Regions from separate parts of the Novosphingobium sp. BL-S-20 genome, predicted to be linked through region 3. Evidence: riboswitches for the same ligand, from Rfam matches in the RefSeq annotation. Region 3 holds a riboswitch; each other region holds the start of a gene.
The links. A riboswitch is a leader RNA that binds a small molecule or an ion and turns the genes downstream of it on or off. The one in region 3 is predicted to bind cobalamin.

Region 1 (7,523 bases), on a different replicon from region 3:
GGCGAGCCGCTCGCGCAGGCTGGCGGCAGGGCGGTGGGGCTGCCAGGGTTCGCCGAAGAAGCTCTTGTCGAGGTGGATATGCCCGTCGACGAAGCCCGGCAGCACCAGCCTGCCGCCGAGATCGACGCGTTCGGTGCCTTCATCGGCCGCGAGATCGCGCCCGATCGCCGTGAAGCGCCCGCCCGAAACCGCGAGATCGGCGGCGCTGCCGTCGGGCAGCAGCGCCTTCGTGAACAGGGTCTCGATCATTGCGCGGCGCCTTTCTCGGCGGCATTCCAGGCCGCGACTTTGCTCTTCGTTTCCGCGAGCATCGCGTCGAGCGCGGCGCGGTCGTAGAGCTTGCCGTTCATCACCACGGCGCGGATGGCGCGGGTCGCGGCGATGTCCTTCAGCGGATCGCGGTCGAGCAGCACGAGGTCCGCCGCCTTGCCCGGCTCCACCGCGCCGTAGCGGTCGAGCGTGCCGAACCAGGCGGGACCGGCGCGGGTTGCCGCCGAAAGCGCCTGCACCGGGGTGAGGCCCTTGGCGACGAACAGGCTGAGTTCGTCATGTAGCCCGATGCCGGGATAATTGAACGAATTGAGGAAGCCCGCATCGGTGCCCGCGATGATCGTGACGCCGGCCTTTTCGAGCAGCGGCAGCACGGCGGCCATGCGATCGAAGTGTTCGTGGCGCGCCTTTACGGCGGCGGCATCGGCCTTGGCGGCACGCTCGATGCGCCAGTCGTAAGTCTTGCGCAGCTTCGGGCCGATATAGGCAAGGTAGGGATCGTTTGCATGATCGTCGGCATCGAGCCAGGCGAGCACGCGGCTGCCGTTGAGCGTCGGGGTGACGAAGACGCCCTTCTCGGCGAAGCGGCGATAGGAGGCCATGGCGGTTGCCGTATCGAACCCGGTGTCGAGGCGGCGATTGGCTTCGGCACGGTCGATGCGCTTGGCAGCGAAGTCGGCGGCGATCGCGGCTTCGTCCTTCACACCCGCCTTGTAGGCATAGTCGAGGTGCTCGATCGAGCTGATCCCGGCATCCACTGCCTGGGCGACGGTGAGGTCCATCGGGATATGCCCCGAGGTCCGCAGGCCCCGCGCCTTGGCCTGCGAGACCGCGTAGAGAAACAGCTGCGGGTCGAGCGTGCTGTCGGTGATCTTCACGAAGTCCACCTTGTCGCGCTCCTGAAGGCGGGCGAGCGCGGCATCGACATCGGCCTGGCTGCCGACTTCGATCGTGCCCTTCCAGACCGGCTTGATGCCCTCGATCTTCGCGCCGGATGTCAGCAGGCGCGGGCCGAACAGGGTGCCGCCGGCGATTTCGCCGCGCCATTGCAGGACCTGTTCGGGCAGGTCGCCCGAACAGTCGCGGATCGTGGTGATGCCGTGAGCGACATAGAGCGGCAGGAGGGCCTTGTTCTCCTCGATCAGGTCGGGGCCGCCGCCGAAGTGGACGTGCATGTCCCAGAGGCCGGGGATCAGGAAGCGGCCCTTGCCCTCGACCACATTCTGCGCCTGCCATGCGCGGGCGATCTCGCCGTCCTTGCCGACCGCCACGACATCCTTGCCACGCAGGACGACCGCCTGTTCCCTGATCGCGCGAGCATGTTCGACGTCGATTACGGTGACGTGGCGGATCATCACGTCGCCCTGTTCTGCGGCGAGCGCGGGCGTGGTGGTAGCCATGAAAGTGGCGATCAGCGGGGCGAGAAACTTCATCGGCGGTGCTCCTTCGAGGGCCGTATTACCCCGGATGCAGAGTCATTCACAAATTAGATGTCGGCATGATATTTATTCGATATAGGAATGAATCATGCTCGACCCCCGGCTTCTCCGCAGTTTCGTCGCCATTGCCGATACCGGCCATTTCACTCGCGCCGCCGAGCGGCTGGGCATGACGCAATCGACGATCAGCCAGCAGCTGGGGCGGCTGGAGGAATTGTCCGGCCATCCGCTGATCGACCGCGCCGCCCGTCCGGTCCGCCCGACCCCGCTGGGCGAACGGTTGCTCGGCCATGCCCGCCGTATCCTCCAGCTCGACGAGGAAGCGCAGAGCCTGCTGCGCGATCCGGCGGGAACGGCGGCGATCTCCATCGGCCTGCCGGAGGACCTCGCGACGCTCGCGCTCGCACAGGGGCTGGCACGGTTCGCGGCGGGGAGCAGCCGGATCAGGCTGGATGTCGTGACCGGACTTAGCCGCGATCTCGCTTCGCGTTACCGGCAGGGTGAGTTCGATATCGTCGTGGTCAAAGAGGACCAGCCCGATCCCGATTGCCGCGCGAATTTTCCCGAGCCGCTGGGCTGGTTCGCCGCGCCCGCGCATGAAGTCGAGACGCGCGATCCGCTGCCGCTGGTGACGTTCCCGACCGGCGGCCTCTACCGCGACACGATGTTCCGCGAACTCGAAGCGGTCGGGCGGCGCTGGTACGTGGCCTTCTCCGGCAGCAGCCTGCAAAGCGTGCTGGCGGCGGTTTCCGCGGGCATGGGGGTGTCGCTGCTGCCGCTGGCGGTCACGCAGGGCCACGGGGTGCGGCGGCTGACCGGCATGGGCGAGGCGCCGCCGATGGTCGTCTCGCTCTATGCGCGTGAGGAGCAGGAGCCGATCGGCGATCTCGTGCGGATGATCGCGGCGGCGCTGGAGAGCCGCCGCTAGATGGGGCGAGGGAGGGGTAGGACGTTTCGCCGCGCCCCAGTACCAAGTCGTCGAATGCCCCTATTGTGCAAATTTGCACGAAGGCTAAGGGCGCCCTCGCGGCTCCGCTTCGCCCCAAATGAGCGGTGCCGTCCTCGAGGAAAGGACCGTCTCGGCCCCCCGGGCGGTCCTTTTTCCTTGCCTCCTTTCCAGCCCCTCAACGCGGCAGGCGGCGGCCCAGTTTTCGCCGGAACTTGCGCAGATCGCGGCTGGCCTTGTTCCAGGCCATCCAGGTTCCCGTGGCGCAGACCAGCGTAACCGCCGCCAGCAGCGGCAGGACGAGGAAATCCCACCAGGGGCGCTTGCGCAGCAGGGGAAAATCGAGGCTGTGGAGGCCGTCCTGTAGCCAGCGAAAGCCGCGTCCGTTACGGTCGAAAGCGCGTAGCAGGCGTCCGCTGACCGGATCGATGTAGAGCCGCGTCGTCTCCGCATCGGCCAGCCTCGCCCGCCAGACCGGCAGCGGGGCCGGGGCGCGGTGGCTGTAATAATAGGCGTCCTCTTCCTCCATCAGTTCCAGCGCCGCGAGCGGCGGCTTGCCGGAAAGCGCGGCGCGCAGTTCCCGTTCGGAGAGCGGGGCGGGCCGCCCTTGGATGTCGAAGCGCTGCGTTCCGCCGGGGGCATCCGTAGCGAGCAGGAAAGTCCGGCCGCCGAGCGGCGCGGTCTCGATGCGCAGGGTCTCGGCGGGGAGGTGGTTCAGGGCAGACAGGGCCTGCCGCACGTCGTCCCAGTGCATCGGTCCGGCCAGTCTTTCGCGTTCGGCAAGACCGGCCTGGGAATCGAGGAAACCCCAGGGGTTCATCGAGAACAGGCCGCTGGCCACCCAGGCCAGGGTCAGCAGGCCGAAGAACAGGCCGAAGACATGGTGCCACCACCAGAGACCGCGATAGGGCGATCCCACTTTGCCGTCGCGCTTGCGGCGCAGACGGGCGAGGCCCGCCTAGATGCCGGTCGCGGTGAGGAAGCATCCGGCGAGCGAGGTCCAGACGACGACTTCGTTCCACAAGGCACCGTCCTGCCGCAGGATCGTCGGGTAGAGCCAGTGCGGCACCGCGCCCAGCCAGTTCCAGAAGCGCTGGAAGCGGATGGTCTGCTGCACGACTTCGCCGGACTTGCCCGAGATGTAGATCTCGGTTCCCGCCGCATCGTCGTAATCGACGCGGTAGAGCGGGGCATTGCGCCGGTAGGTCTGGACGGTCCACTGGTCGATGCCGGTCTCGGCGGGGACGGCGGGCGCGCCCGCGACGGCGTGGCCCTGCGCGAAGTCGGCCGCGATCCGGCGGATTTGCGCGGTTCCGGGCGGGGCGAGCGGCTGCCCGGTCGCGAGGTCGATCGCATCGGGGATCGCGCGCATCTGCGGGATCGGACGGTCGGGTGCGCTTGCGGGGACCACACGCAGGACCGGCCTGCCTGCCAGCATCTCGACGCGGGCGGAGGTGATCGGCAGGTCGGACGGCAAGGTTACCGCGCTCCAGGTCTCCACCGGCGGCAGTTGCAGGGGAGCAAGCCCCTGCAACTGCGCGGCGGGCTCCAGCCTCGGATAGTCCACGTAGATCATCACGAAGCCCGAAAGGCACCAGATCGTCATCAGCAGGCCGACGAAGACGCCGAGCCAGCGATGAAGCACGAGGACGGGGCGCGGCAAAAGGCTGCGAGAGCGCTTTGGCGGGGGCGCAGGCACCCGAGGCTGGAGCGTGGTCATGGCCTCAGAAGCTCAGCCCGTAGCTCATCCGCAGCGTGCGCGGCACGCCCCGGTTGAAGTAGAGGAACCGGCTGTTGCTGCCGTCGAGTGCGCCCTGGTCGGTCACGGCGGAAGAATAGCCGCGCGTCGCATATTCCTTGTCGAACAGGTTCTCGACATTGACGCCGAAGCGGTTCCGCCGCGCTGCGCCGTCGAGGTAGAGATAGGCTCCGAAATCGACGAGCGCGTAATTGCCGTAGTTGCGGCGGCCGAAGCCCGAAGCGGTCGACCAGACATCGCCGATCCAGTTCAGGTTGAGGCTGGCGCCGAAGGGCCTGTCCTCCGGAGCATAGGCAAGGCTAGCCTTGGCATATTGCTTCGGGTTGCGGTTGAGCTGGGTCGATGTGCCCTTCTCGCGCACGCGGGCGTAAGTATAGCTGGCCGAGAGATTCCAGCCGCCGGGCAGCTCGGCGCCCAGTTCCAGTTCCGCGCCCTGCGAGCGGACTTTGCCGTCGAGGTTCGCGTAAGTGCCGTTCGGGAAGGCCGGGTCGTCGTAAGTCGTATCGATCATGTCGCTAATGCGGCGGTTGAAGTAAGTCGTCTTCCAGCGCAGCTGCGCAGCACCCAGCGGCAGCACGCCGCCGCCCGAGAGGTTCAGGTTGAGGCTCTGCTCGGCCTTGAGGTTGGGATTGCCGGTCTCGCAGCAGGGATCGTTGCCGTAGAGCTGCGAGGCGTCGGGCAGCACGAACGACGTGCCGCCATTCGCCTCCACATAGAAGGCATCGGCGAAATCGTAGCGGCCCGAGACGTTCCAGATCGTCTTCTTCGCGCCGTCCGTGCGGTTGTAGCGCAGGCCCGCGGCGAGGCGGCCCTTCGACGAAATCTCGTCGGTAGTGCGGACCTGGAAAATCCCGGCATGGACCTGTTCGCTGGTGGGGGCGATCAGCAGCACGTCGTCTCGCCCGCTGAAGTTCTGGAAGTCGTAGCCCAGCAGGTATTCGAGGCCGGGATGCAGGTGCAGCTTCGCCACCGCGCTGCCGCCCCAGTCGCGGTAGCCCCAGAACGTGCCCGCCGGATAGATCACCTGGGGATCATGATCGGGCAGCGAGTTGCGAATCTGGACATAGGCCGTGCTCCAGTCGTGGAAATAGCCCTTGAGGAAGAACTGCACGGTGTCGCTGCCGGTATAGTCGAGCCGCAGGCTGGCGATCTCCTCGTTGCGGTCATTGCGGCTTTCGCGGATGCGGGTGGGAGAGAGGTTGTCGAGCTTCGCCTCGGTATGCTGGTACTGGGCATTGAGCGCGAGGTCGGGAGCGATCTCGTATTGGTACTTGAGACCGGCCGACCAGAGGTCGTAGCCGAGGTGCCGGTCGGTCAGGCTCGGCTGGTAGGCGCTGAAGGGCAGGTAGCCCTCGGAGCGATTGTGCGAGGCATAGGCCACGAAGCGATGGTCGCCCACGGCGCCGCGCAGATAGCCGTCCAGCGTGGTGCCGCCCCAGCTGTCCGCCGAGGCATTGACCTGGCCGTTCAGATCGTCGGTGAAGCCGCGCGTCACCACGTTGATGACCCCTGCCGAGGCCTGGGTGCCGTAGAACAGGCTTTCGCCGCCGCGCAGCACCTCGATCCGCTCGATCATGCTGGCGGGCAGGGTATCGTTGGGCGAAGTGCCGCCGTAGAGGCGGTTGTTGAGGCGGATGCCGTCCATCGTCCAGAGCACGTCCTGCGTGCGCGATCCCTGAAGCGAGACGTCGACATAGGTGAACGGCCCATTGCGGCCGCGCACGTAGAGGCCGGGCACCTGTTCCAGCGCCTTGGTCACGTCCACGGCGCCACTGTCCTTGATCTGCTTCTCGCTGACGGTGGCCACGTCGTTGCCGTAGCGGGAGAGTTCCTGCGGCAGAGTCTCCTCCAGGCTTTTCCCGGTGACGACGATCGAGGCGGCATCATCAGTCTCTTCGGCATGAGCCTGCGCAGTATGGGCCTGCACGGTGCAGGCGAGCGCCAGCGCCGCGGCAAGCGCCGCGTGTGAAACGGTTGCGATCTTCATTTCATTCCCCTGTCGGGCGCCAAGCGAGCTCTAGGCCGGGGACTGCCGTTCGCGAACGAATGACCGGCGCACCGAGCGACCGGGCGCCCGTGACTGGGACGACCGTTCGGCGCACCGTGCGGCCCCTGCCGCGGGTTCGTCGCTCAGACGGAGAAATCACCGTGCCCCGGCCATCCCCTGGACCAAAGCAAGAGCGACCGGACGCCGGCAGGTCTCCTGGCTCGCGGGTCATCGCTTGATGCACGGCCTTCCCAGGCCTCGCAGGATTTAGCGTCCGGCCCAGTGGCTGCGGCATGGGCGTCTGGCCCGCCGCGTGATGTGCATCGCGCTCACCGCTTACAGTTGCAGGGACAGCCCCGGATTCGAGGGCAAGCCCTCTCACCGCGTTCCCTTTTAAGTTCCTTTCGGAACACCGGCGCGATCATTGCCCGCTGCGCTCCTTCGAGTGCGGCGGATGCGGTTCGTTAGCGCCGGGCGGGACGCGGTGCAAGTCGGTTGAAGCGCTGCGAGGGCGATGCCTTGCGCCTGTCAGCGAACTTCGAGGCCAAGCTGGGAAAGCAGTTCGGCAGCCTGGAGGCGGGAAATCACTGCGCCGCGAAACAGGCAGGCATCGCGCAGTTCGATGCCGCCGAGGTCGGCACCGCGCAAGTCTGCCTGCTCGAAGCGGCAGCCTTCCAGCGTGGCATTGCGCAGCGAGCAATCCTCGAACAGGGCACCGCGAAAGTCGGATTTCCGGAGGTCCGCATCGGAGAAGTCGATCCGCACCAGCTTCGTCTTGCGCAGCGACAGGCCGGGCAGGCGGGCGAAAGCGAACAGGACTTCGGCGAACGAGGCGCCGAGCACTCCGGCGTCGGTCAGGTCCGCGCCGGTCAGCTTGGTGCCTTCGACGCGCGCGGAAGTCAGCCGGGCGCGGCGGAGCAGGGCGTTGCTGAAATCGCATCCCGTCAGCACCGCATCGCTGAGGTCGGTCTGGACGAAGCTCGCTTCCGGCCCACGGCAGCGGCGGAAGCGGGCGCCGGTGAGATTGGCGCCGTCGAACCGGGCGCGGCGCAGCGAACAGCGTTCGAATGTCGTGTCGCCCAGATCGAGACCGGAAAAGTCGCCTTCGTCGAGCGTGCAGTC
Region 2 (7,523 bases), 290 kb from region 3:
ACACCGACCTGATCCCGCCGCGCTACAAGACCCCGTATTTCCGCCATATCTGGGACAACGGCTATGCCGCGGGCTATTACTCGTACATCTGGACCGAGATGCTGGCGCACGACGGCTGGGACTGGGTGGTCAAGCACGGCGGCATGACCCGCGCCAACGGCGACCATATCCGCAAGTCGTTCCTCGGCCAGGGCCACACGAAGGACTTCGCGGAACTCTACCGCGACTTCACCGGGCATGACCCGCAAGTCGAACCGATGCTGGAAGCGCGCGGTCTGGCGCCGAAGGCTCAGTAAGCCGGATTGAACTCTGCAAGACGCCGCTCCGGAAACGGGGCGGCGTTTCTGTATGCACCCTACCCCGTCATCCCAGCGAAAGCTGGGACCGCTGTCAGCCAAGCGCCACCCCTCAGAATAGAAGCTCAAAGAGATCGCTCCACGATGGATTGCGCTCTTCAATAAGCGCGATCTTCCAATCCCGCTTCCACGCCTTGAGCGCTTTCTCACGCTTTATCGCAGCAGCAATCTCACCATGCTCCTCGATCAGAACCAGCCGCTTCAGCCCATACTTCCGGCAAAAACCGGAACCCGTTCCCGCATGGTGCTGCATCATCCGCACGGCGAGATTGCCGGTCACGCCGATATAGAGAACGCCGCGCGGCTTGTTCGTGAGAATGTAGGTCCAGCCGCCCATCTCCGCAGCCTAGCGTAAACCGACAGCGGTCCCAGCTTTCGCTGGGATGACGACAGAGTTTTAATCCGGCGTCGTTTAAAACTGCTGCCGGAAATCCACCGCCAGCGGGGCCGGGGCGCCGATCGAGAGGGCGCGTTCGCCGGGGTCGCCGAGCCAGTGCGCCGGGCAGTTCCACACGCGGCTGACGACCTCGCGCGAGAGGGCCATTTCGGGCGGGCCTTCCGCCTCAACCCGGCCCTTGGCCAGCACCAGGACCTGATCGGCGTGGTTCATCGCCGTCGCCAGGTCGTGGAGGACGATCACCACGCCCTTCCCCGCCCGTGCCTGCTGGCGGAAGCGCTGCATCAGCGCGAGGCCGTGAGCGAGGTCGAGGCTGGCGAACGGCTCGTCGGCGAGCAGCCAGCCGGGCTGGGTCGCCAGCACACGGGCCATCAGCGCGCGGGCGCGTTCGCCGCCGGAGAGGGTCGAGACCGGACGGTGGCGCAGGTCCTGAAGGTCCATCGCGGCGATGGCGTCCTCGATCGCGGCCTGCGTCTCGGCGGCGGGAGCGCCGCGCCAGGGCAGGCGGCCGAGCGAGATCAGCACTTCCACCGAGACATCCCAGGCCACTTCCGGCGTCTGCGGCAGATAGCCGATCCACTGCGCGCGCTGGGCGAGCGAGACAGCGGTGAGCGCGCGCCCGCCCATCACCGCGCGCCCGGAATCGGGTTTGACCAGTCCGGCGATCACCGAAAGCAGCGTGGACTTGCCCGCGCCGTTAGGGCCGCAGATCGCGGTGATCATGCCCCGGCGGCAATTGAGCGAAACGCCGTCGAGGCGGCCTGCGACGGTAACGTTGTCGGCGCCGAAGCTCATGCCACCATCCCCCGCCGCATCTTCAGCAGCAGCCGCAGGAAGAACGGTGCGCCGAGCAGGCTGAGCGCGATGCCGAGGCGCAGTTCCCCGCCCGCGAGCGGCAAGATGCGGCAAAGGCAGTCGGCGAAGAGCAGCAGCAGCGCCCCCGCCACGGCGGAAGGCACGAGCAGCGAGGACGGCTTGCGGTCGGTCATCGGACGCACGAGATGCGGCACCATGAGGCCTACGAAGCCGATGATCCCGGCCACCGCCACGCCCGAACCGACGATCAGGCCGACGCCGAGGATCATCAGCGCCTGAAGTCGCAGCGGCTCCACGCCGAGCGAGCGGGCGGCCATCTCGCCGAGGGTCATCGCATCGAGGTCCCGCCCGGCGTAGAACAGCACGCCGAGGCCGGTCAGGGTCAGCGGCGTCGCGATCCAGACCTCGTGCCAGGAGCGGTCGGCCAGCGAACCCATCATCCAGGTGACGATCTCGCTCATGGCGAAGGGCGAAGGCGTGAGGCTGATCGCCAGGCTCATCAGCGCGCCCGCGAGGCTGGAGACCATCAGCCCGGCCAGCGTGAACAGCGCCACGCCGCCGCCGCGCCCGGCGATCAGCGCCAGCAGGGTCATCGCCCCGCCCGCGCCGATCAGCGCAAAGAGCGGCAGCATCCACGGTGCCGCGGCATAGCCGGTCCAGAAACTGAGCACCGCACCCAGCGCCGCCCCCGGTGCGATGCCGAACAGGCCCGGGTCGGCCAGCGGGTTGCGCAAGTAGCCCTGCATCGCCGCCCCCGCCGCGCCCAGACCCGCGCCAAGCACGAGCGCCAGCACCGCGCGCGGCAGGCGCAGTTGCACCAGGATCACCGAGGCGTTCTGAAGTTCCGGGGAAAAGGGGTTGATCCACACGCGGCCCGCCAGCAGCGACAAGGGCACCGCGACAAGGAGCGCGAGAGCCAGTAGCAGGACGAAACGCAGGTTCATGGCGAGAGAGAAACAGTCCTTTGGAGGATTGGCCTGTCAGCGAGGGGCTGCGCCGAACCCATCGCCCGCCGTGCCGCCGCCAGTTCGTCCAGCGCATGCGGGATCGTCGGCCCGCCGCACCACAGGATGGAGCGGCTCAGCATGAAACGCCGGGTACTGGTCAGCGCGGAAAGCGCCGGGTGGTGCAGCATTCGGTCCTCCTCGGCGAGCGGATCGCCTACCGCAAAGACCACGCGCGGCGGGTCCGCCAGCACGTGCTCCAGGGGCAGGAAATCGGCCTGGGAGAGGCCTCGCGCGCCGGCAACATTCGTAAAGCCGGTGTGCTGCATCATGTCAACGATCAGGGTCCGGTCGCCTGCTACCAGTCCACCGGATTCCCACATAAGTGCCGGAATTTTGCGATAACCCGAAGGCGCTGCGGTGCGGCGCAAGGCGGCATCGATGCGCGCCACCAGCCGCTCGCCGCGCTCGGGATGGCCCGCCAGACGCGCCAGTTCGCGCACCTGCTCGCGCGCGGAAGCGATGTCCGAAGCGATCGGCATCTTCACCAGACGATAGCCGAGCCGCTGGAACGCCCCCTCGCTCGCCGGATCGAGGAAGGCGCTGGCGACGACCACTTTCGGGCGGATCGTCGCCACTTCCTCCACCGTGCCCGAGATCGCGCGGTAGCGGTGCGCTTCGGCCATCGGCATCGAGCTGCTTTCCGGATCGCGGCTGTAGCTGGAAATCGCCAGCAACTGCCCCGGTCCGGTCACTTCTGCGAGGATCGCGTCGGTGCAGGGATTGAGCGAGACGATGGTGGGCTGCGCGTCGCTGCGCGCGCCCGTCACCGCCTCGCTCCCGGTACCGTCGCCGCACCCCGCCACCGCGCCGGAAAGACCCAGCACGGCGGCAAGAACGACAAGATTCCCGCGTTTCAAAGGCCTTCCCCTCCCTTGAGGGAAAGCTGCGGCGTCACATCTTCACCCGGACCCCGGCGTAAGCCGCGCGGCCCGGCGTGCCATAAGTCCGCACCACTTCGTAGTGCTCGTCGAACAGGTTCTCGACCCGGCCGTAGAGCTGGATGTTCTGCGTCACGTCGTAGGCCGCGCGCAGGCCGACCACGACATTGCCGCCGAGATAATAGGCGTTCGCCACGTCGTCATAGCGCCCCCCGCCCACGCGCAGATCCGCGCCGAGGCGGAAACCGTCCGACCAGTGCTTGTCGAGGCTGGCGTAGAGGTTGGTCTTGGGACGGCGGGCGAGCCGGGCGCCGGTGTCCTCGTTGGTGGCATCGAGATACGTGGCGGAAAGGCTCATGTCGAAGCCTTCCCAGTCGCTCACCTGCATGCCCAGTTCCACGCCCTTGGCGCGGGCGCGCCCGACGTTATAGTAGTTCCACTCGGCATAGTCGTAGTCGATCAGGTTCTTGGTCTTGCGGTCGAAGTAGGTGACCGAGAACGTGCCGTGCCCTTCCGCGAAGGGCTGCTCGACGCCCACGTCCCAGGACTTCGAGGTCTCGGGATCGAGCGCGCGGAAACCGGCATTGGTATAGAGCTGGTAGAGCGACGGCGCCTTGAAGCCCTCGCCGTAGCTGGCGCGCAGGATCGGCGCGCTCTCGCCGCCGCCGGTCACCCAGCCGCCGTTCGCCGAGAAGGTGGTCTTGTGGCCGAAGTCCGAATTGTCGTCGTAGCGCAGCCCGCCGTTCAGGGTCAGGCCGGTCAGCGGACGCAGGGTCAGCATGCCGAAGTAGCTGTCGATCGAGGTCGAATCCTTCGAACCGTAGTTGTCCGAGAACTTCTGCTTCTCGGTCTCGGCGCCGACGAGAAGGCTCGCCATCTCGATCGGCGTGAAGGAAACCTGCCCCTCGAAGCGGTCGGCGCGGCCATTGGTGGTATAGGGGCCGAAGACTTCGTCGTCCGAGATGCGGCGCGTGTCGGTAAGGCCGTAGCCCATGCGCGCGGTCAGGCGGCCATCAAGGCCCTTGTAGCGAAGGTTCGCATAACCCACCGTGTCGCGCTTCATGCCCACGTTCAGGGCATCGGCGCCGGTATTGTCGTAATCGTAGTTGGCCTTGGTCCAGTAGGTCCCGGCATCGGCGGAGAGGCCCTCCACCAGCTCGACTTCGGCGCGGGCATTGGCGCTCTTGCTCTCGAAGCCGTCCTTCTCCTTGCCGCCGAGGCGTTCGTCGAAGGCCGAATAGCCGTCGCCCTTGAGCCAGTTTCCGCCGAGCGTCAGCCCGACCGGCCCCACCTTGCCCGCCGCCGAGGCGCCGAGCTGCTTCTGGTCGCGCCAGCCGTACTCGGCCTGGCCGCGCGCGGTCCACTCGTCGGTCGGGCGCGCGGTGATGAGGTTGATCACGCCGCCGATGGCGCGGCTGCCCCAGAGCACGCCCGAGGAACCGCGCACCACTTCGATGCGGTCGAACTGGCCGACGGTCAGGCTGCCGAAGTCGAAGCCGCCGCCGACATCGCCCGGATCGTTGATCCGCACGCCGTCGATCAGCACCAGGCTCTGGGCGTTCTCGGCGCCGCGGATGAAGACGCTGGCGGGCTGGCCGAAGCCGCCGGACTGGGTGAAGGTCACGCCCGGCAGGCGTGCCAGAATGTCGGTCGCGGTGACCGCCTGGGTGCGCTCGATATCCTCGCGGGTGACGACCGAGACAGACTGGCCGATCTCGCTCACCGGCGTTTCGGTGCGCGTCGCGGTGACAACGATATTGTCGATGGCCGCCTCGTCCGCAAATGCGGGGGTGACAACGGGGGTAGAGACCGCAAGGGCGGTGCCCAGCAGAAACAGGTACTTCACGCGTATTCCTCCAACCTGAACGACTTGTGCCGTCCATGGCGGAGCCGCGCGCGTTTTCCTTCGCGCGTCTGCTCGCTGCATGCCGGGACACCCCGCCCGGCTGCGGAACGACCGTCAAAGGCAGGTCTCCTGGCTCCCGGATCGTCGCGCCGCTCCCGCCTTCCCGGTGTGACCCAGTGGCATCGCTTGGAAGGGGCGCTCCCCGGTCACAGTTGCGGGGGCAGCTTCGGACTTGCGCCGAATTCCCTTTTGAGGCCCGATTGCGGGCCACCCATGACGTATCGCGCGAATTACCGGGCGATGCGGGGATTGGCAAGCGGTGCGGAAAGCGCGGTGCTCGGGCATCGCCGGGGCAAATCCCCAAGAAAGTCTTAAGCGATTCACGCTATCCCTCCCGGCTGTACCGCTTCGGGACGCGCCGATCTGGGCAGATGCCGAGCGCGCCGAAGCAGAGTAGGCGCGAAGTGCGCCTCGTTGAAGCCGCGCCCGAGAGGACCCGAATTGACCGCTGCCGCCCTTCCCTCCTGCCCCGAAACCTGGGAGCCGCGCCCGCGCGATTTCCAGGGGAATTTCGTGCGCGGCGGACGGCGGCGGCTCCAGCGGCGGCGTCGCCGTTGGTCGCTCGGCGCGGCGGCGCTCGTGGCCGTGGCCCTGCCCGCCTTCGCCTCGCCGCCGCTCACCGGATGGGACGGCTTCACCGTAGCGGGGGCCGAAACCGCGCAGCCGCCGGTGCTGCCGATGCCCTTCGAGCAGGCGGGCGCCAGCTTCCCCGGCTCGGCCTATTACTATCTCGAAGCCGAACAGCCGGTGCTGAAGATCGGCGAAGGCATCCATTCAGACGCGGAGTATGCGGCGAGCGGCCCCGTCGCCCGCGCCTTCCGGATCGACAACTCCGGCGTCGACCGCAGCCGCGCGCTCCAGTGCCTCACCGCCGCGATCTATTACGAGGCCGCCAGCGAACCGGACGGCGGCCAGCGCGCAGTGGCGCAAGTCGTGCTCAACCGCGTGGCCCATCCGGCCTATCCCAAGACCGTCTGCGGCGTCGTCTACCAGGGCTCGGAGCGGCCGACCGGCTGCCAGTTCTCCTTTACCTGCGACGGCTCGCTGGCCCGCGCCCCGCAGCGATATTTCTGGCAGCGGGCAGAGGATGTCGCCCGCGCCGCGCTGTCCGGCTACGTCTACGCGCCGATCGGGCTGGCGACGCATTACCACACGATCCAGGTCAATCCCTACTGGGCGCCGAGCCTCCACTACCTGACGACGATCGGCGCGCATCGCTTCTATGCCTTCAACGGCGCGGCGGGGAACCCGGCCTCGTTCCGCTTCGCCTATCTCGGCGGCGAACCGCTCGCCGCCCCGCATCGCCGCGACGATTCCGCCGCCAGCGCCCTCGCCAATGCCGCGCTCGACCCGCTGGCGGTGCAGCGCGCCTTCGAGGCTTCCGCACCTGCGCGGCTAGAGACGGTGACGGCACCCGCAGCCCCGGCTCAGGCCCCGCTCTATTCCAGCGACGTGCGCGAACGCGGCGGCGAGGACCTCTACCGCGCCCGCAACCTGCCGGAAGCGACCGTCCGTCCGGAATATGCCAATTCCGGCAAATGGATCGCCCAGCCCACACATTGAGAGTAAACCTCCGGTGTCGGCGGCAAGGTTTTAGCAACCATAGGCTCTCACCAAGGCTTAGCGGCTTCCTCCTATAAAGAGCCTCCGGGACGCCGCCCCTGAGCGTCTCCAAGAAACGAGGCGCACTTCTCACCATGGCAATCCGCTTTTCCGCCGCCCGGAATGGCTCCTGTCCCGTGCTCGTGCGCGCGCTCTGCCCCTCGGTGCCGCTCTGCGCCGCCAACGACAATTCCCCGGCCCGCGCTCGCCTGCACCGCCGCATTCGCGAAGCGACGGCGGATACCGCCAACGAGCGCATCTTCGCCGAGGCCCTGCGCCACTTCGCCCGCCACGGCCTCTCCGCCGCCGCCCATGCCCGCGCCCATGCCGCCGCCGCCCGCCTCGCCGGGGACGAAGTGTCCTGCACCTGGTGGATCGCCATCTGCCGCCAGCTCGACCGCCGCATGGCCGACGCCTTCGCCCAGCGCATCGCCCGGAACGGGTGAGGACGTTCGATAAGACGCGATGGCCCAACGCCCGCCTCAATGGCATCATCACACCATGAGCGAGCGCTATCTTCCACCATCCGATTTCCTCCAGGCGATCATCGACGACACCGTC
Region 3 (7,523 bases):
CGGCCGAGAACGCGCAGCCGCTCGGCAAGGGCAACATGAACACCGCCAAACTGCTCGGCGGGCCGAACGTCGATCACTATCACCAGGCGCTCGCCGTGGTGGTTGCGGAGAGCTTCGAGCAGGCGCGCAGCGCCGCCAATGCGGTGCGGATCACGTATGACCGCGCACAGGGGCGGTTCGATCTCGCGAAGGAGAAGCCGGGCGCGCAGCCGCTCACCGGCAACGATGCCGATACGCATACGGGCGACTTCGCAGGCGCTTTCGCTGCCGCGCCGGTGCAGGTGGATCAGACTTACACCACGCCCGACCAGAACCACGCGATGATGGAGCCTTTCGCCACGATCGCTTGGTGGGAGGGGGACGCCCTGTCGGTCTGGACCTCGAACCAGATGATCGCCTGGAACAAGCGCGAACTGGCGACGACTTTCCAGATGCCGCCGGAGAAAGTCCACGTCCGCTCGCCCTTCATCGGCGGCGGGTTCGGGGGCAAGCTGTTCCTGCGCGCCGATGCGGTGATGGCGGCGCTGGGGGCCAAGGCTTGCGGCAGGCCGGTCAAGATCGCGATGCCGCGCCCGCTCATGCTCAACAATGCGACGCACCGTCCGGCGACGATCCAGCGCATTCGCCTCGGCGCAACGAAGGACGGCAGGCTCACTGCGATCGGTCATGAAAGCTGGTCGGGCGACTTGCCCGGCGGCGGCCCGGAAGGCGCGACGCAGCAGACCAAGCTGCTCTATGCCGGTGCCAACCGCCTGACTGCCCTGCGGCTGGCCGAACTCGACCTGCCCGAAGCCAATGCCATGCGCGCACCGGGCGAGGCGCCGGGGCTGATGGCGCTGGAGATCGCCATCGACGAAATGGCCGAGAAGCTGGCGATGGACCCGGTGAAGTTCCGCGTGCTCAACGACACGCAGGTCGATCCCGAGCATCCGGAGCGCCCGTTCTCGCAGCGCAATCTGGTGCGCTGCCTGGAAGACGGAGCCGCGCGGTTCGGCTGGAACCGGCGCAGCGCAAGGCCCGCGCAAGTGCGCGAGGGGCGCTGGCTGATCGGCATGGGCGTCGCGGCGGCGTTCCGCAACAATATCAACATGACATCGGCGGCGCGGGTGCGGCTGGCGGGTGACGGCATGGTCACGGTCGAGACCGACATGACCGATATCGGCACCGGCTCCTACACGATCATCGCCCAGACGGCGGCGGAGATGATGGGCCTGCCGGTTGAGAAAGTGCGGGTGAAGCTGGGCGATTCGTCGTTCCCGGCCTCTGCAGGCTCCGGCGGGCAATGGGGTGCCAATAGCGCGACCTCGGGCGTCTACGCAGCCTGCGCCAAGCTGCGCGACATGGCAGCCCAGCGCCTCGGCATGGACCCGGCGAGCGTGCAGTTCGTCGACGGCGAGGTCCGCGCGGGCAACCGTTCGGCGGCATTGGCCGAAGCGGCGAAGTCCGGTGAACTCGTCGCCGAAGAGACGATGCAATGGGGCGATCTCGGCAAGAAGTTCCAGCAATCGACGTTCGGCGCGCATTTCGTCGAGGCGGCGGTGGATTCCTATACCGGCGAGACGCGGGTGCGGCGCATGCTGGCGGTCTGCGCCGCCGGGCGTATCCTCAACCCCAAGACGGCGCGCAGCCAGGTGATCGGGGCGATGACGATGGGCGTCGGCGGCGCGCTGATGGAGGAACTGGCGGTCGACAAGCGCTTTGGTTTCTTCGTCAACCACGACCTTGCCGGGTATGAAGTGCCGGTCCATGCCGACATTCCGCATCAGGAAGTGGTGTTCCTCGACGAGGCGGACGACAAGGTCTCGCCGATGAAAGCCAAGGGCGTGGGCGAACTCGGCCTCTGCGGCGTGGGTGCGGCGGTGGCCAATGCGGTTTACAATGCCACCGGCGTGCGCGTGCGCGACTATCCGATCACGCTCGACAAGTACCTGGCGAAGCTGCCAGCGATCGCCTGATAAAGGATCGCTTGACCAAACCTCCCCGTCGTCCCCGCGAAGGCGGGGACCCTGCTTTCTTCCTGCGCCGCGGACAAGATAGCGGGACCCCCGCCTTCGCGGGGGCGACGGGTTGCTCAGTGGGTTATTGGGCGGCTTGCTCAGCCGTTCCGGGCTGACCCAGCAAGTCCGCAATCAGCTCCGGCGCAGACGGGAAGTATAGGTGCATGTAGCTCGCCGTGAGCGGGCCTTGCCGGAAGATCCGCTCGCCCCTGCGCCCGTCCGGCGTCCGGGCGAGTGCGATGGGTTCGAGGGCGGTCTCCAGCCGCGAATAGTGGAAGGTGTGGCCGCGCACGGCATGGCCTTCCAGTTCCGCTTCCTGCATGCCAAGCGCGACCAGGCGCTTCTGCATGGTCGCGCTTGCAGGGAGCAGGCCCAGCATCGGCGCGGCACTGCCTGCCGTATCCGTCAGTCGCTCGCAGGTGTAGAGCATGCCGCCGCACTCCGCGAGAATCGGGCGCCCGGCCAGGAAGTGCTCCCGGATCGCTTCGATCATCGCGCGATTTGACGAGAGTGCGCAAAGGTGAAGCTCGGGATAGCCGCCCGGCAGCCACAGCGCATCGCAGTCCGGCAAGGCGCTATCGCGAAGGGGCGAGAAGAACGAGAGCTGTGCGCCGGCTTGTTCGAGAAAGTCGAGATTGGCCCGGTAGATGAAGCCGAAAGCCTCGTCGCGGGCGATGGCGATGCGCCTGCCTGCCAGTGCGGCGGGCATGGGCGCGGCAGGACGGGGCGCCGGGAAGGACACCGGCTCGGGCAGCCAGAGCGCGCTTTCGGGGAGCAAGTCGGCGGCGCGGTCGATCCGGGCTTCGATATCCGCGACTTCGCCAGCCTGCACGAGGCCGAGGTGGCGTTCGGGAAGGCCCATGTCCTCTTCGCGCCGCATCGCGCCGAGCCATTGCACGCCGTCCGTCTTGCCGGTGGTCAGGCCCCGCTCCAGCAGTTCGGCATGGCGCTCGCTGCCGACGCGGTTGGCGAGCACCGCGGCCAGGGTCACGTCGTCCCGGTAGGTGGCGAGGCCGTGGACGAGCGCGCCGAAGGTCTGTGCCATCGAGGACCCGTCCATCACCGCCATGACCGGCAGGCCGAAGTGCCGGGCAAGGTCGGCGGAGGAGGGAGTGCCGTCGAACAGGCCCATGACTCCCTCGATCAGGATCAGGTCCGCTTCCTGCGCCGCCTCGTGCAGCAGGGCGCGGCACTGGTCCTCACCGCACATGAACAGGTCGAGTTGATGGACCGGCGCGCCGCTGGCCACTTCGTGCACCATCGGATCGAGGAAGTCCGGCCCGCACTTGAATATCCGCACTCGCCGTCCTTCCCGGACATGGCGGCGGGCGAGGGCGGCGGTGACGAGGGTCTTGCCCTGTCCCGACGATGGCGCGGTGACGAGCAGGGCAGGGCAGCCGGCCATCGGGCCGGTCATGAATATCGCCCGGACGGGCAGGCAAGGCAGCGGCGCATCTTCATTCCCCCTTCGGCGCAAACGCACGCATGTCGTCACGCGAAGGGGGCTTCCCCCCACGGGAAGCGGCCCTCGTTCGCCCGGTACATCCCGCCCGCGCGAAGGATCGACGGCGAAGGGCCGGTTTCCTGACTTGCCGGCTCTTCGCGCCTTCCGCCGCCTTCTCGAAGCCGAACGGCTCCAATGGCATGGTGGCGGGGCGCATCCCCGGTGACAGTTGCGGGAGCAGTGCCGGTCGCCGCGGCTATCCCCGCAGTCCGGACTTCCCGATTAAGCCCTGGCGGGCACCCTTTGCGGCGGTGGGACTATGGCACTTCGCCGGCCTGCGCAAGCACCGGGCCTGCCCCCTACTTGCACGGGCCACCCCGGCGGGATAAGGCCACGCCTGCGACAGGTTCCCCGCGAGGGGATCAAAAGGGAACGCGGGTTCAAGGCCCGGGCTGCCCCTGCAACTGTAAGCGGCGAGCCGTTCGGCCATTTCGCCATTGGGGGTGCAAGCTCCCGAGAAGGCGGCTGAACCGGCACTGACCCGTGAGCCAGGAGACCTGCCTGCCGCAGTCGTTCTTCGACCGGACAGGGTGAGCCGGGCGAACGGGGCCATACCTCGCCGAGCGACAGCCACTGCCGTGCCGTCTCGCGGTGCGAAAGGGCCTGTCGTCGCCTGCCGCGATCACATGTCCTTTGCCTGCACGTCGGTCCGGCCGGGTTCGATGCTCGCCTGAAGGACATGCCGTGAACTGCCGAATTTCCGCCGCCAGCACTCTCGCTCTCGCGCTGGCTTTCTCCCCGATGGCCGCACAGGCCGAGGAGGCCGATGCCTCCGAGGAACATGACCGCATCGTCGTCAGCGCGCTGCGCACTCCGGTCGCCGCCGATCGCGTGGCCGACAGCGTCACCGTGCTCGACGACGCGCAGATCGTCGCCGCCCAGCCGATCGCACTGACCGACATTCTCCTGCGCACGCCGGGCATCAGCCTGTCGCGCAACGGCGGCTACGGCACCACCACCTCGCTGCGCATTCGTGGTGCCGACGCCGGGCAGACGGTCATGGTGATCGACGGCATGCGCCTGTCCGATGCGTCCTCCACTGCGGGCGGCTACGGTTTTGCGAACTTCTTCGTCGACGATGCCGAGCGGATCGAGATTCTGCGCGGGCCGCAGTCGATCCTCTGGGGCAGCGATGCCATCGGCGGCGTCGGCAACGTGCGCACCCGCCGCCCGGTCGAGCCGCTCGAAGGCAGCTTCGCGGTAGAGGCCGGGACCCACGACACCGTCTCTGCCCGCGCCGGGGTGGGCGGCACATCCGAGGCGATCGACTGGCGCCTCGCCGCCTCGCGCTTCACCACGGACGGCATCTCGGCCCGCTCCAACGGCAGCGAGGACGACGGCTACCGGCGCAGTTCCGCCAGCGGCACCCTGACCTTGCGCGTCGCGCCTGGCGTCTCGCTGGACTTGCGCGGCTACTGGTCGGATTCGAAGAACGAATTCGACGGCATCGCAGGGGATTCGCTTGCCTATGGCCGGACTAGGGAATGGTCGGGCTATGCCGGTCTCAATTTCGCGCTGCTGGACGGCAGGCTGGCGAACCGCGTGGCCGTGCTCCAGACCGAGACCGACCGCGAGAACTACGACCCCGCCCGGTCCCTCCGCCAGCTCACGTTCGATGCCCATGGCCGCGTGCGCCGCTTCGAATATCAGGGGACCTACACCGTCTCGGACGCGGTGCAGGCGGTATTCGGTGCCGAACGCGAGGAACAGCGGATGACCACTGCCTCTCCTGCCAACAGCACCGTGCCCTACCTGCTGACGCCGGAACGGGCGGATACCGACAGCGTCTACGGCGAACTCCGGTTGACGCCGCTGGCGGGCCTGACCATGAACGGCGGCGCGCGCTACGATCACCAGTCGCGCTTCGGCGGCAATACGGTGTTCAGCGCGGGTGCGGTCTATACGCCCAATGCCGGCGCCACCGTGCTGCGCGCCAGCTATGACGAGGGCTTCAAGGCGCCGTCGCTCTACCAGCTGTTCAGCCTCTACGGCGTGAGCGACCTCAAGCCCGAGAAGGCCAGGGGCTGGGAACTTGGCGCGGAACAGGGCTTCGGCGAAGTGCTGCGGCTTTCCGCGACATGGTTCGAGCGCGATACCGACAACCTGATCGACTTCGCCTATTGCCCGACCAGCGGCGTGCTGCCCGACGTCTGCACCGTCCCCGGCAGCACGACTACGCGCTTCGGTTACTACGCCAACGTCAAGGCCAGCCATGCGCGCGGGCTGGAACTGACGGCTTCGGCCCGGTGGGGCATCCTCTTCGCCGAGGGCAACTATAGCTGGATCGAGGCCGAGGACCGCACTTCGGGCAGCAGCACTTACGGCCGCCAGCTTCAACGGGTGCCGCGCCATCTGGCCAATGCCGAGGCAGGGCTGGACCTGCCGCAGGGCCTGCGGGCCAGCATCGCCGCGCGCTATTCGGGCGAGAGTTATAACGCCGCGACCGGCACCGCGACGCTGGACGATGCCTGGCTGGTGGATTTGCGCGCGCAGTGGCAGGTCAGGGAAGGCCTGATTCTTCAAGGACGTATCGAAAACGTGGGCGACGAGAAATACGAGACCGTGAGCGGCTACGGCACGCTTGGCCGCACCGTCTATCTGGGCCTGAGGAGCCGGTTCTGATGCTGCATCCCGTCGAACCCGGCCCTTCCGTGGTGGTGTGCAACACCTGCCGACACTCCGCCGAAGTGCGCGAGGACGAGAACGGCCAGCGCGGCGGCGCGGCGCTGGCAGAGGCCATGCGCGCGGTGCAGGCGGCTGATCCCGCGCTTCAGGGCGTGGCGGTCCAGGAGATGCCCTGTCTCTTCGCCTGCCAGCGCCAATGCACCGTGGCGATCCGGGCGCCGGGCAAGCTCGGCTATGTGCTCGGCGACTTCACGCCGGATGAAGAAGCCGCCCGTGCGATCCTCGAATATGCTTCGCGCCATGCCGCCAGCGAGCACGGGCAGGTGCCCTACCGCGAATGGCCGCAGGGCGTGAAAGGCCATTTCATCACGCGCACCCCGCCCGAAGGCTACATCGGCACATGATCCGTTTCGAGAACCGCGCCGCCTTCGCCGCCGCGCTCGCCGACTTGCCCGAACCCGATGGTGCTTCGCTGGACGCCGCGCGTGCGCGTCAGGCGGTGCTCACCAAGCCGCTCGGCTCGCTCGGGCGGCTGGAGGAGATCGCGGTGTTCATGGCGGGCTGGCAGGGCCGCGAGCGGCCCCGCGCCGACCGCATTCGTGCGGTGATCTTCGCAGGCAACCACGGTGTCGCCGCGCGCGGGGTCAGTGCCTATCCGCCGGAAGTCACCGTGCAGATGGTCGCCAATTTCGAGGCGGGCGGCGCGGCGATCAATGCGCTGACGGCGGCTTGCGGTGCGCAGCTGGCGGTCGTCCCGCTCGACCTCGACCGCCCGACCGGGGACATCACCCGCGAACCGGCGATGAGCGAGGCGGAGTGTCTGACCGCGCTCAATGCCGGGGCGGCGGCGGTCAAGGCGGATAGCGACCTGTTCTTCGTGGGCGAGATGGGCATCGGCAATACGACCCCCGCTGCCGCGCTGGCCGCGCAAATCTTCGGCGGGGATGCCGGGGAATGGGTGGGGCGGGGCACCGGCCTCGACGATGCGGGCCTTGCGCGCAAGGCCGAGGCGTTGGCGGCGGCCCTCGCGCTGCACGGGGCCGATTGCACCGATGCCTTCGAGACCCTGCGCCGTCTCGGCGGGCGCGAGATCGCGGCCATGGCAGGGGCGGTGCTGGCGGCGCGGCACTTGCGGGTGCCGGTGCTGCTCGACGGGTTCATCGCCTGCGCGGCCCTGGCGCCGCTGCTCGCGGACAACGCCGCCTTCCTCGGCCACTGCCTTGCCGCGCATTGCTCGGCGGAGGCGGGGCACGTGCGTCTGCTCGAACGCTTCGGGCTGGAGCCACTGCTGCACCTCGGCATGCGGCTGGGCGAAGGGTCGGGCGCGGCGGTGGCGGCGCAGATCGTGCGCTCGGCGCTGGCCGCGCATGACGGCATGGCGACGTTCGCCGAGGCTG
Region 4 (7,523 bases), on a different replicon from region 3:
AGGCCACGCGGAAATTCCACAGCAGCACCGCGGGCAAATCGCCGGGCACTTCGTCGATCGTCGGCAGCAGGAACTGGCCGAGACCCACGATTCCGAGATAGACGACGAAACCCAGCAAGGTCGCGTCGAACCCGCGCCCCGGACGCGCCAGGGTGACACGGATGCGCGCCGCGATGACCGCAGCGCCGAGCGAAAGCGCTAACATCCCGAAGTAAGCGGCGGTGCGCAGTGCCACCGTCTCATGCTTGCCTACCGCGGGTGGGGTCTGCGGATATTTGATCGCAGGCACCACCACCACGAGCACGAAAGTCAGCGCCGCCAGCAGCAGTGCGAAACTGCGCGGGCCGAGGTGCCCCATCCGTCCATAGCCGTAAGCGAAGACGAGCGAGAATATCCCGCCGACCGCCGCGCCATAGAGCGCCAGCGCCGTCACCAGTCCCGCACCTTTCTGGGTATCGCGGCTGACGAGTTCCTCTTCCTGCGGCTCGGTATGCGCCATTCTGGCGTGTTCGGGAACAGCATGTTCAGGCGCAGCATGGGCCGAGTGGCTTTCCTCGTAACCGATCGCGAGGTCGATCTGCGGTTCGGCGAAACCGCGTGCGAAAAGCGTGGCAAGCAGCGCGCCCAGGATGCCGGCAAGCATCCCGCGCCAGAGCAGGTCTCTTGTCATCGCCGGATCAGTGGCAGGGGAAGCCGAGCAGGTGGCGTCCGTCGTGCACGAATTCATGCACGTACATGCCCTGGAACAGCGAGAAGGCACCCTGTTCGGTGCTCACGAAGTAGATGAAGATCACCGCCAGCAGCGTGCCGAGCACGGCCCAGGGAGCGATATCCTCGATCGGAATGGCATTGCCGCCCTCGACCGGAATGAAGGCGTCATCGAATACTGCGGCGGAAACAGCCATTGTCATGCTCCTTGGCGGGATTGCGCGTCCCCGGAAAACCTGCTGCCGAGAAGGAAGGTCTGGCTCTCGACGGGATGGCTCCCGTGCGATTACAGTGGCGCGACCGCGCCGGATTTTCACCGGCTTCTTCGATACTCGACGCCGCTTCCTTAGGACCGCGCGGGCAGCGGCGTCAACGACTTCACGGAATTTACGCTTGGCGACCTCCCTCCTGCTGATCTGTATCACCGCTACGGCATCGAGCCGGGAGGGCCGTTTTCCCGACCCGGCTGAACCGATCGATCCCGCCGGGTCCCGCGCTGCCGCGCGCGCCGCGCTGCCGGATCGCTTCCGCGCGGCGGCCTACCGCAGCCCTTCCCGCGCCGCCGCCGAAACCGCTTCCGCAATGGCGCTGACCGCAGGAGAGGACGCCGCACTTGCCGATCTCGACCATGGGCGCTGGACCGGCCGCTCTTTCGCCGAGCTTGGAGCCAGCGAACCCGGCGCGCTCGGCTCCTGGCTCGCCGACCCGACACAGGGCGCGGCGGATGGTGAATCCATGGAGCAGGCGCGAAACCGCGTCGGCGCGTGGATGGACCGGATCGTGGCTCAGGATCGGCCGGTCTGCGCCATCACTCACCCGATGATCGTCCGCGCCGCCCTTGCCCATGCGCTGGACCTGCCGCTGCGGGCAACGCTCGCCATCGACGTGGCGCCGCTCTCGCACGCCATGCTCTCGTTCAACCGCTCGTGGCGATTGCAGTCGCTGGGGCTTGCGAGCGGGCACGCGCCCGGCTAATCGCCTCCGGGTTTGAGGGACAGGTTGTGCCTCGGCAAAGATCGCGCCGGTGCCCCGCAAGGGGCTTAATACGGGAACACGGCAAGGATGGTTCGCCATCCGGACCGGGCTGTCCCTGCAACTGTAAGCGGCGAGCGCGATGCACATTCGCGGCGGGGCAAGTGCTCCCGACGCAGCCACTGGGCCGGACGCTAAATCCTGCGAGGCCTGGGAAGGCCGTGCATCACGCCCTGACCCGCGAGCCAGGAAACCTGCCTGCGTCGATGTCGCTCTTGCCCGGGTCCAGGGGATGGCCAAGGCACGGTAACTCTTCCGTCTGAGCGACGTGATGCATGCGGCCGGGGCCGCAGCGGCATGCCGTGTCGGGCGCCCGTGCGCCGGTCCGACAAGGCGCGTCGCCATCGCCGCTTGTGCGGCGGGAAGCCCCGCCGTTTCAGGTCGCTGGCGCGCGGGAGACGACATATGAGCAAAGTTCCCACCACCGTCATCACCGGCTTCCTCGGCGCCGGCAAGACCACGCTGATCCGCCACCTGCTGCAAAACGCCAAGGGCCGCCGCCTTGCCCTCATCATCAACGAATTCGGCGATGTCGGCGTGGACGGCGAACTGGTGAAGGGCTGCAACGACGAAGCCTGCCCGGAGGACGACATCGTCGAACTGGCCAACGGCTGCATCTGCTGCACCGTCGCCGACGACTTCCTGCCAACCATGCAGAAGCTGCTCGACCGCGAGAACAAGCCCGATCACATCATCATCGAAACCAGCGGCCTTGCCCTGCCCAAGCCGCTGGTGAAGGCCTTCCAATGGCCCGACATCCGCACCCGCGCCACGGTTGACGGTGTGGTCGCGCTGATCGACGCCGATGCCGTCGCGGCGGGCCGTTTCGCCGCCGACGAGGCGGCGCTGGCCGCTGCCCGCGCGGCAGACCCGATGCTGGACCACGAAAGCCCGCTGGAAGAACTGTTCGAGGAACAACTGGGCTGCGCCGACATGGTCGTGCTCAACAAGACCGACCTCGTCGACCCGCAAGCGCTCGCCCATGTCGAGACGCTGGTGCTGGCCGAAACGCGTCCCGGCGTGAAGATCGTGCGCGCCGATCACGGCGCCGTCGATATCGCCGCGCTGCTGGGCATCACTGCCGCGGCCGAGGACGACCTCGATTCCCGCCCCTCGCACATAGACGGGCTGGACGAGGATCACGACCATGACGACTTCGACAGTTTCGTGGTCTCCGGCAGCGATGTGGCCGATCTCGACGCCCTGCTCGCTCGTTTTAAGGACCTGATCGCAGAGCACGACATTCTGCGCGTAAAGGGCATGGTTGCCGTTGGCGGCAAGCCCAGCCGCCTGGTCGTGCAGGCCGTCGGCCCGCGCATCCAGCACTTCTACGACCGCACCTGGCTGCCGCAGGAAGGCCGCCGCACCCAGCTCGTCATCATCGGCCAGAAGGGACTGGACCGCGCTGCCATCGAGGCGGGGCTTGCCGAGGTTCTCGGTACTGTAGACGCCTGATGCACCTGCTGTCCGCCACGCCGGGGACGATCTCCAACGGCGAGGAGGCAATCGACCTGGATCAGTCTCCCGGCGACATGGTGATCCTCACCGTGGCGGACAGCGAACTCGCCTGCTTTGCGGGCGCGGCGGCGCGCATGCCTGAAGGCGCGCCCAGCATTCGCCTCGCGAACCTTATGCAATTGCGTCACCCCTATTCGATCGACCTCTATGTCGAGAAGGTGATCGCGCATGCCAAATTCGTCTGCGTGATCCTGCTCGGCGGCAAGAGCTACTGGGGCTACGGCATCGACGAGATCGCCCGCGTCGCGCGCGAGAACGGCATTGCCTTCGCCGCCATTGCCGACGGGCGAGAGGCCGACCCGGCGCTCGACCGCGCTTCCACCCTGCCTGCTGATCTGCGCGAGCGGATGCGCGACTATCTGCGGCAGGGCGGCGTGGCCAATGCGCTGTCGTTCCTGCGCACCGCTGCGCGGACCATCGGCCATGACGCGGGCGAGCCGGACGATCCGGTGCCGGTGGCAGATGCCGGGCTTTACCTTGCGGGCACCGAGCGCGCCGGGCTTGCCGAAGTGCAGGCAGGCTGGGCCCAAGGCCGCCCACTCGCGTTGCTGGTGTTCTACCGCGCGCTGATGATCGCGGGCACGACGGACGCCGTGGACGCCATGATCGCGGCGCTGCAGGAGCGCGGCTTCAACGTCGCCGCCGTTCACGTTCGCGCCTTGCGGGAGCCTTTCGCCGTGGACTGGCTGGGCGGACTGCTGGGAGAGATCGCGCCCGATGTGATCGTCAATGCCACCAGTTTCGCCTCCTCCTCCGCAGGCGACGACCGCAAGCCGGGCATTCTCGAAAAGGCGGACTGCCCGATCCTGCAAGTCGCTTTCGCGGGCGTCGAGGAAAGCGATTGGCAGAACGCCGCACGCGGCCTTGGTCCGCGCGATCTTGCCATGAACGTAGCACTGCCCGAAGTGGACGGCCGCCTGTTCACGCGCGCCGTCGCCTTCAAGGCCGCCGCGCGCTTCGACGAAGTGACCCAGTGCGGCATCGTCGTCCCGCGCGTCGCGCCGGACCGGGTGACCTTCGTCGCAGACCTTGCCGCGAACTGGGCGAACCTGCGCCGGACTGCGCCGCCCGAGCGCCGCGTGGCGCTGGTACTGGCGAACTATCCCAACCGCGACGGGCGCATCGGCAACGGCGTCGGCCTCGACACCCCTGCGAGCACTGCCGCGATCATCGCCGCTTTAACCAAGGCAGGCTATGACACCGGCGATGCGCCAGAGGACGGCGCCGCGCTGATGCGCGTGATGACCGGCGGCGTGACCAACGACCTGACATCGCTCGAACGACCGGGCGAGGTTGCGCTGCCGCTTTCGGCCTACGAAGCCGCCTTCGCAATGGTGCCCGAAAGCGCGCGGGAGGCCATGTCCGAACGCTGGGGCGAACCCCCGGCTGATCCCTTCGTGCGGGACGGCGCCTTCCGCCTGTCGGTGCACCGCTTCGGCAATCTCGCCGTCGCCGTGCAGCCCGCGCGCGGCTACAACATCGACCCCAAGGCCAGCCATCACGATCCGGCCCTGCCGCCGCCGCACGCCTACCTCGCCTTCCACGTCTGGCTGGCGCAGGACTTCGGCGCGCAGGCGGTGGTCCATGTCGGCAAGCACGGCAATCTGGAATGGCTGCCCGGCAAGGCCATCTCGCTCTCACGCGAGTGCTTCCCGGAGATCTGCGCCGGGCCGCTGCCGCAACTCTACCCCTTCATCGTCAACGACCCCGGCGAAGGCACGCAGGCCAAGCGCCGGATCGGCGCGGTGGTGATCGACCACCTCACCCCGCCGCTGACCCGCGCCGAAACCTATGGCCCGCTCAAGCAGCTTGAGGCGCTGGTGGACGAATATTACCTCGCCGCCGGGATGGACCCGCGCCGTCTCGACCGGTTGCGCCGCAATATTCTCGATCTGGCGCGCAGCCATGGTCTCGACCGCGATGCCGGGGCCAGCGGCGACGATGACGATGCGCTTTCGGCCATCGACAATTACCTCTGCGAATTGAAGGAATTGCAGATCCGCGACGGTCTGCATGTCTTCACTAGGTCGCCCGAAGGCCGATTGCGGCGTGACCTACTGGTCGCGCTGGCCCGCACGCCCCGCGGCTATGACCATGACGGACAAGCCTCGCTGCTGCGGGCGATGGCGGACGATTTCGGACTGGATTTCGACCCACTCGACTGTCGGATGGGTGATCGCTGGAACGGGGCCCGGCCGCAAGCGCTGGCGGCGGTTTCGGATGAGCCCTGGCGCACCCATGGCGACACCGTCGAACGGCTCGAACTGCTCGCAGCGGAATGGGTCAGCGAAACAACCCCTCTCCCGCTCGTCCTGAGCTTGTCGAAGGACCACAGCGCAGCGCCAGCATCCCTCGACAAGCTCAAGACGAGCGGAGCGGGAGACAGGACGCTGGCCGTGCTCGAAGCCATCCGCACCGACCTTGCCCCCCGTATCGATCTCTGCGGCCCGCGCGAGGCCGAGGCCTTGCTGACCGGGCTGAACGGCCGCTTCGTGCTGCCCGGCCCATCCGGCGCGCCCACGCGCGGGCGTTCGGATGTCCTCCCCACGGGACGCAACTTCTACTCGGTCGACACCCGCGCCGTGCCCACCGCCGTCGCCTGGGAACTCGGCCGCAAGTCCGCCGATCTGCTGGTGGAGGACTATCTCCAGCGCGAGGGCGAGTATCCCAAAGCCGTAGCGCTCTCCGCCTGGGGCACCGCCAACATGCGCACCGGCGGCGACGATATCGCGCAGGCTCTGGCCTTGATGGGCGTGCGCCCGCGCTGGGATTGGACTTCGGGCCGCGTGGTCGGATTCGAGGTGATGACCGTGGCCGAACTCGGCCGCCCGCGCGTGGACGTGACCTTGCGCGTTTCCGGCTTCTTCCGCGACGCCTTCCCCGAACAGATCGACCTGATTGACAGCGCCGCACGCGCGGTGATGGCGCTCGACGAACCAGATGGCGACAACCCGGCCGCCGAGCGCCACCGCGCCGAAACCGCGAAATTGGTCGACGATGGCGAGGCCGCAGCGCAGGCCACCCGCCGCGCCGGAGCGCGTGTGTTCGGATCGAAACCGGGTGCCTACGGCGCCGGGCTTCAGGCGATGATCGACGAAAAGATCTGGCACGAACGCGGCGATCTCGCCGATGTCTATCTCGACTGGGGCAGCTACGCCTATGGCGGCGGCGTGGAGGGCGATGCCGAGCGCGGCCTTTTCGCCAATCGCCTCGCCTCGGTCGATGCCGTGGTCCAGAACCAGGACAACCGCGAGCATGATCTGCTCGACAGCGACGATTACTACCAGTTCGAAGGCGGCATCGCCGCCGCTGTCGAGCATCTGAAAGGCCGCGCCCCGATCAGCTATCACAACGATCACAGCCGCCCGGAACGCCCGGTCGTCCGCACGCTGGAGGACGAGATCGGCCGCATCGTGCGCGGGCGCGTCGCCAATCCCAAGTGGATCGCCGGCGTCATGCGCCACGGCTACAAGGGCGCGTTCGAAATCGCTGCCTCGGTCGATTACCTCTTCGCCTTCGCCGCCACGACCCACGCGGTGAAGGACCACCACTTCGACGCCGTCCACGCCGCCTTCATCGAGGACGAGGCGGTGCGAGACTTCATGGCAGAGACCAACCCGGCCGCCTTGCGCGAAACCGCCGCTCGCCTTGCCGAAGCGCAGGAGCGCGGCCTCTGGAAACCCCGATCGAACAGTGCGGGCCTGACGCTCGCGGCCCTTGCAGGAGCATGACCATGGTGCAGCGTACCGACGAACAGCACGCCGAGAAGATGAAGAAGAAGCAGGCCGCGCATGACAAGATCATGGCCGGCAAGACGGTCGAAAAAGGCCTGCTGATCGTCCACACCGGCAAGGGCAAGGGCAAGACCACCGCCGCGCTGGGCATGGTGGTGCGCATGATCGGCCACGGCAAGAAAGTGGGCGTCGTCCAGTTTGTGAAAGGCGCGATGACCACCGGCGAGAAGGTCGTTTTCGATGCTTTCTCCGATCAGGTCGAATTCAAGCCGATGGGCGAAGGCTTCACCTGGAACACGCAGGACCGCGCCCGCGATATCGAACTCTCGCGCGAGGCGTGGGAAGAAGTGAAGCGCATGGTTGCCGATCCGGCCTATGACATGGTGCTGGCGGACGAACTCAACATCGTGCTGCGTTACGACTATCTCCCGCTCGACGAAGTGCTCGATGTGCTTACCGCGCGCGGTGAGATGAAGCATGTGCTCGTCACCGGCCGAAACGCCCCGGAGGCGCTGATGGAAGCCGCAGATC

Region 1: another riboswitch for cobalamin. It lies ahead of ACZ1II_RS02250 (TonB-dependent receptor plug domain-containing protein); the one in region 3 lies ahead of ACZ1II_RS20500 (cobyrinate a,c-diamide synthase).
Region 2: another riboswitch for cobalamin. It lies ahead of ACZ1II_RS19195 (TonB-dependent receptor domain-containing protein); the one in region 3 lies ahead of ACZ1II_RS20500 (cobyrinate a,c-diamide synthase).
Region 4: another riboswitch for cobalamin. It lies ahead of cobW (cobalamin biosynthesis protein CobW); the one in region 3 lies ahead of ACZ1II_RS20500 (cobyrinate a,c-diamide synthase).

The regions. Positions count from the first base shown of each region.
Region 1 covers NZ_CM145493.1:488,219-495,741, forward strand. Annotated here, with positions in the region: gene ACZ1II_RS02225 (amidohydrolase family protein) at 1-249, opposite strand, end outside; gene ACZ1II_RS02230 (amidohydrolase family protein) at 246-1,703, opposite strand; gene ACZ1II_RS02235 (LysR family transcriptional regulator) at 1,798-2,637, shown strand; gene ACZ1II_RS02240 (hypothetical protein) at 2,834-3,574, opposite strand; gene ACZ1II_RS02245 (hypothetical protein) at 3,614-4,318, opposite strand; gene ACZ1II_RS02250 (TonB-dependent receptor plug domain-containing protein) at 4,380-6,401, opposite strand; cobalamin riboswitch at 6,591-6,831, opposite strand; gene ACZ1II_RS02255 (pentapeptide repeat-containing protein) at 6,930-7,523, opposite strand, start outside.
Region 2 covers NZ_CM145494.1:2,455,472-2,462,994, forward strand. Annotated here, with positions in the region: gene ACZ1II_RS19170 (M3 family metallopeptidase) at 1-296, shown strand, start outside; gene ACZ1II_RS19175 (GIY-YIG nuclease family protein) at 409-693, opposite strand; gene ACZ1II_RS19180 (ABC transporter ATP-binding protein) at 769-1,548, opposite strand; gene ACZ1II_RS19185 (FecCD family ABC transporter permease) at 1,545-2,513, opposite strand; gene ACZ1II_RS19190 (ABC transporter substrate-binding protein) at 2,510-3,433, opposite strand; gene ACZ1II_RS19195 (TonB-dependent receptor domain-containing protein) at 3,468-5,300, opposite strand; cobalamin riboswitch at 5,403-5,590, opposite strand; gene ACZ1II_RS19200 (cell wall hydrolase) at 5,802-6,923, shown strand; gene ACZ1II_RS19205 (hypothetical protein) at 7,058-7,408, shown strand; gene ACZ1II_RS19210 (HEAT repeat domain-containing protein) at 7,464-7,523, shown strand, end outside.
Region 3 covers NZ_CM145494.1:2,743,468-2,750,990, reverse strand. Annotated here, with positions in the region: gene paoC (aldehyde oxidoreductase molybdenum-binding subunit PaoC) at 1-1,955, shown strand, start outside; gene ACZ1II_RS20500 (cobyrinate a,c-diamide synthase) at 2,080-3,414, opposite strand; cobalamin riboswitch at 3,555-3,760, opposite strand; cobalamin riboswitch at 3,829-4,020, shown strand; gene ACZ1II_RS20495 (TonB-dependent receptor plug domain-containing protein) at 4,243-6,123, shown strand; gene ACZ1II_RS20490 (DUF1636 domain-containing protein) at 6,123-6,530, shown strand; gene cobT (nicotinate-nucleotide--dimethylbenzimidazole phosphoribosyltransferase) at 6,527-7,523, shown strand, end outside.
Region 4 covers NZ_CM145493.1:1,319,629-1,327,151, forward strand. Annotated here, with positions in the region: gene ACZ1II_RS05490 (CbtA family protein) at 1-670, opposite strand, end outside; gene ACZ1II_RS05495 (CbtB domain-containing protein) at 678-905, opposite strand; gene ACZ1II_RS05500 (histidine phosphatase family protein) at 1,102-1,683, shown strand; cobalamin riboswitch at 1,715-1,956, shown strand; gene cobW (cobalamin biosynthesis protein CobW) at 2,146-3,195, shown strand; gene cobN (cobaltochelatase subunit CobN) at 3,195-6,989, shown strand; gene cobO (cob(I)yrinic acid a,c-diamide adenosyltransferase) at 6,992-7,523, shown strand, end outside.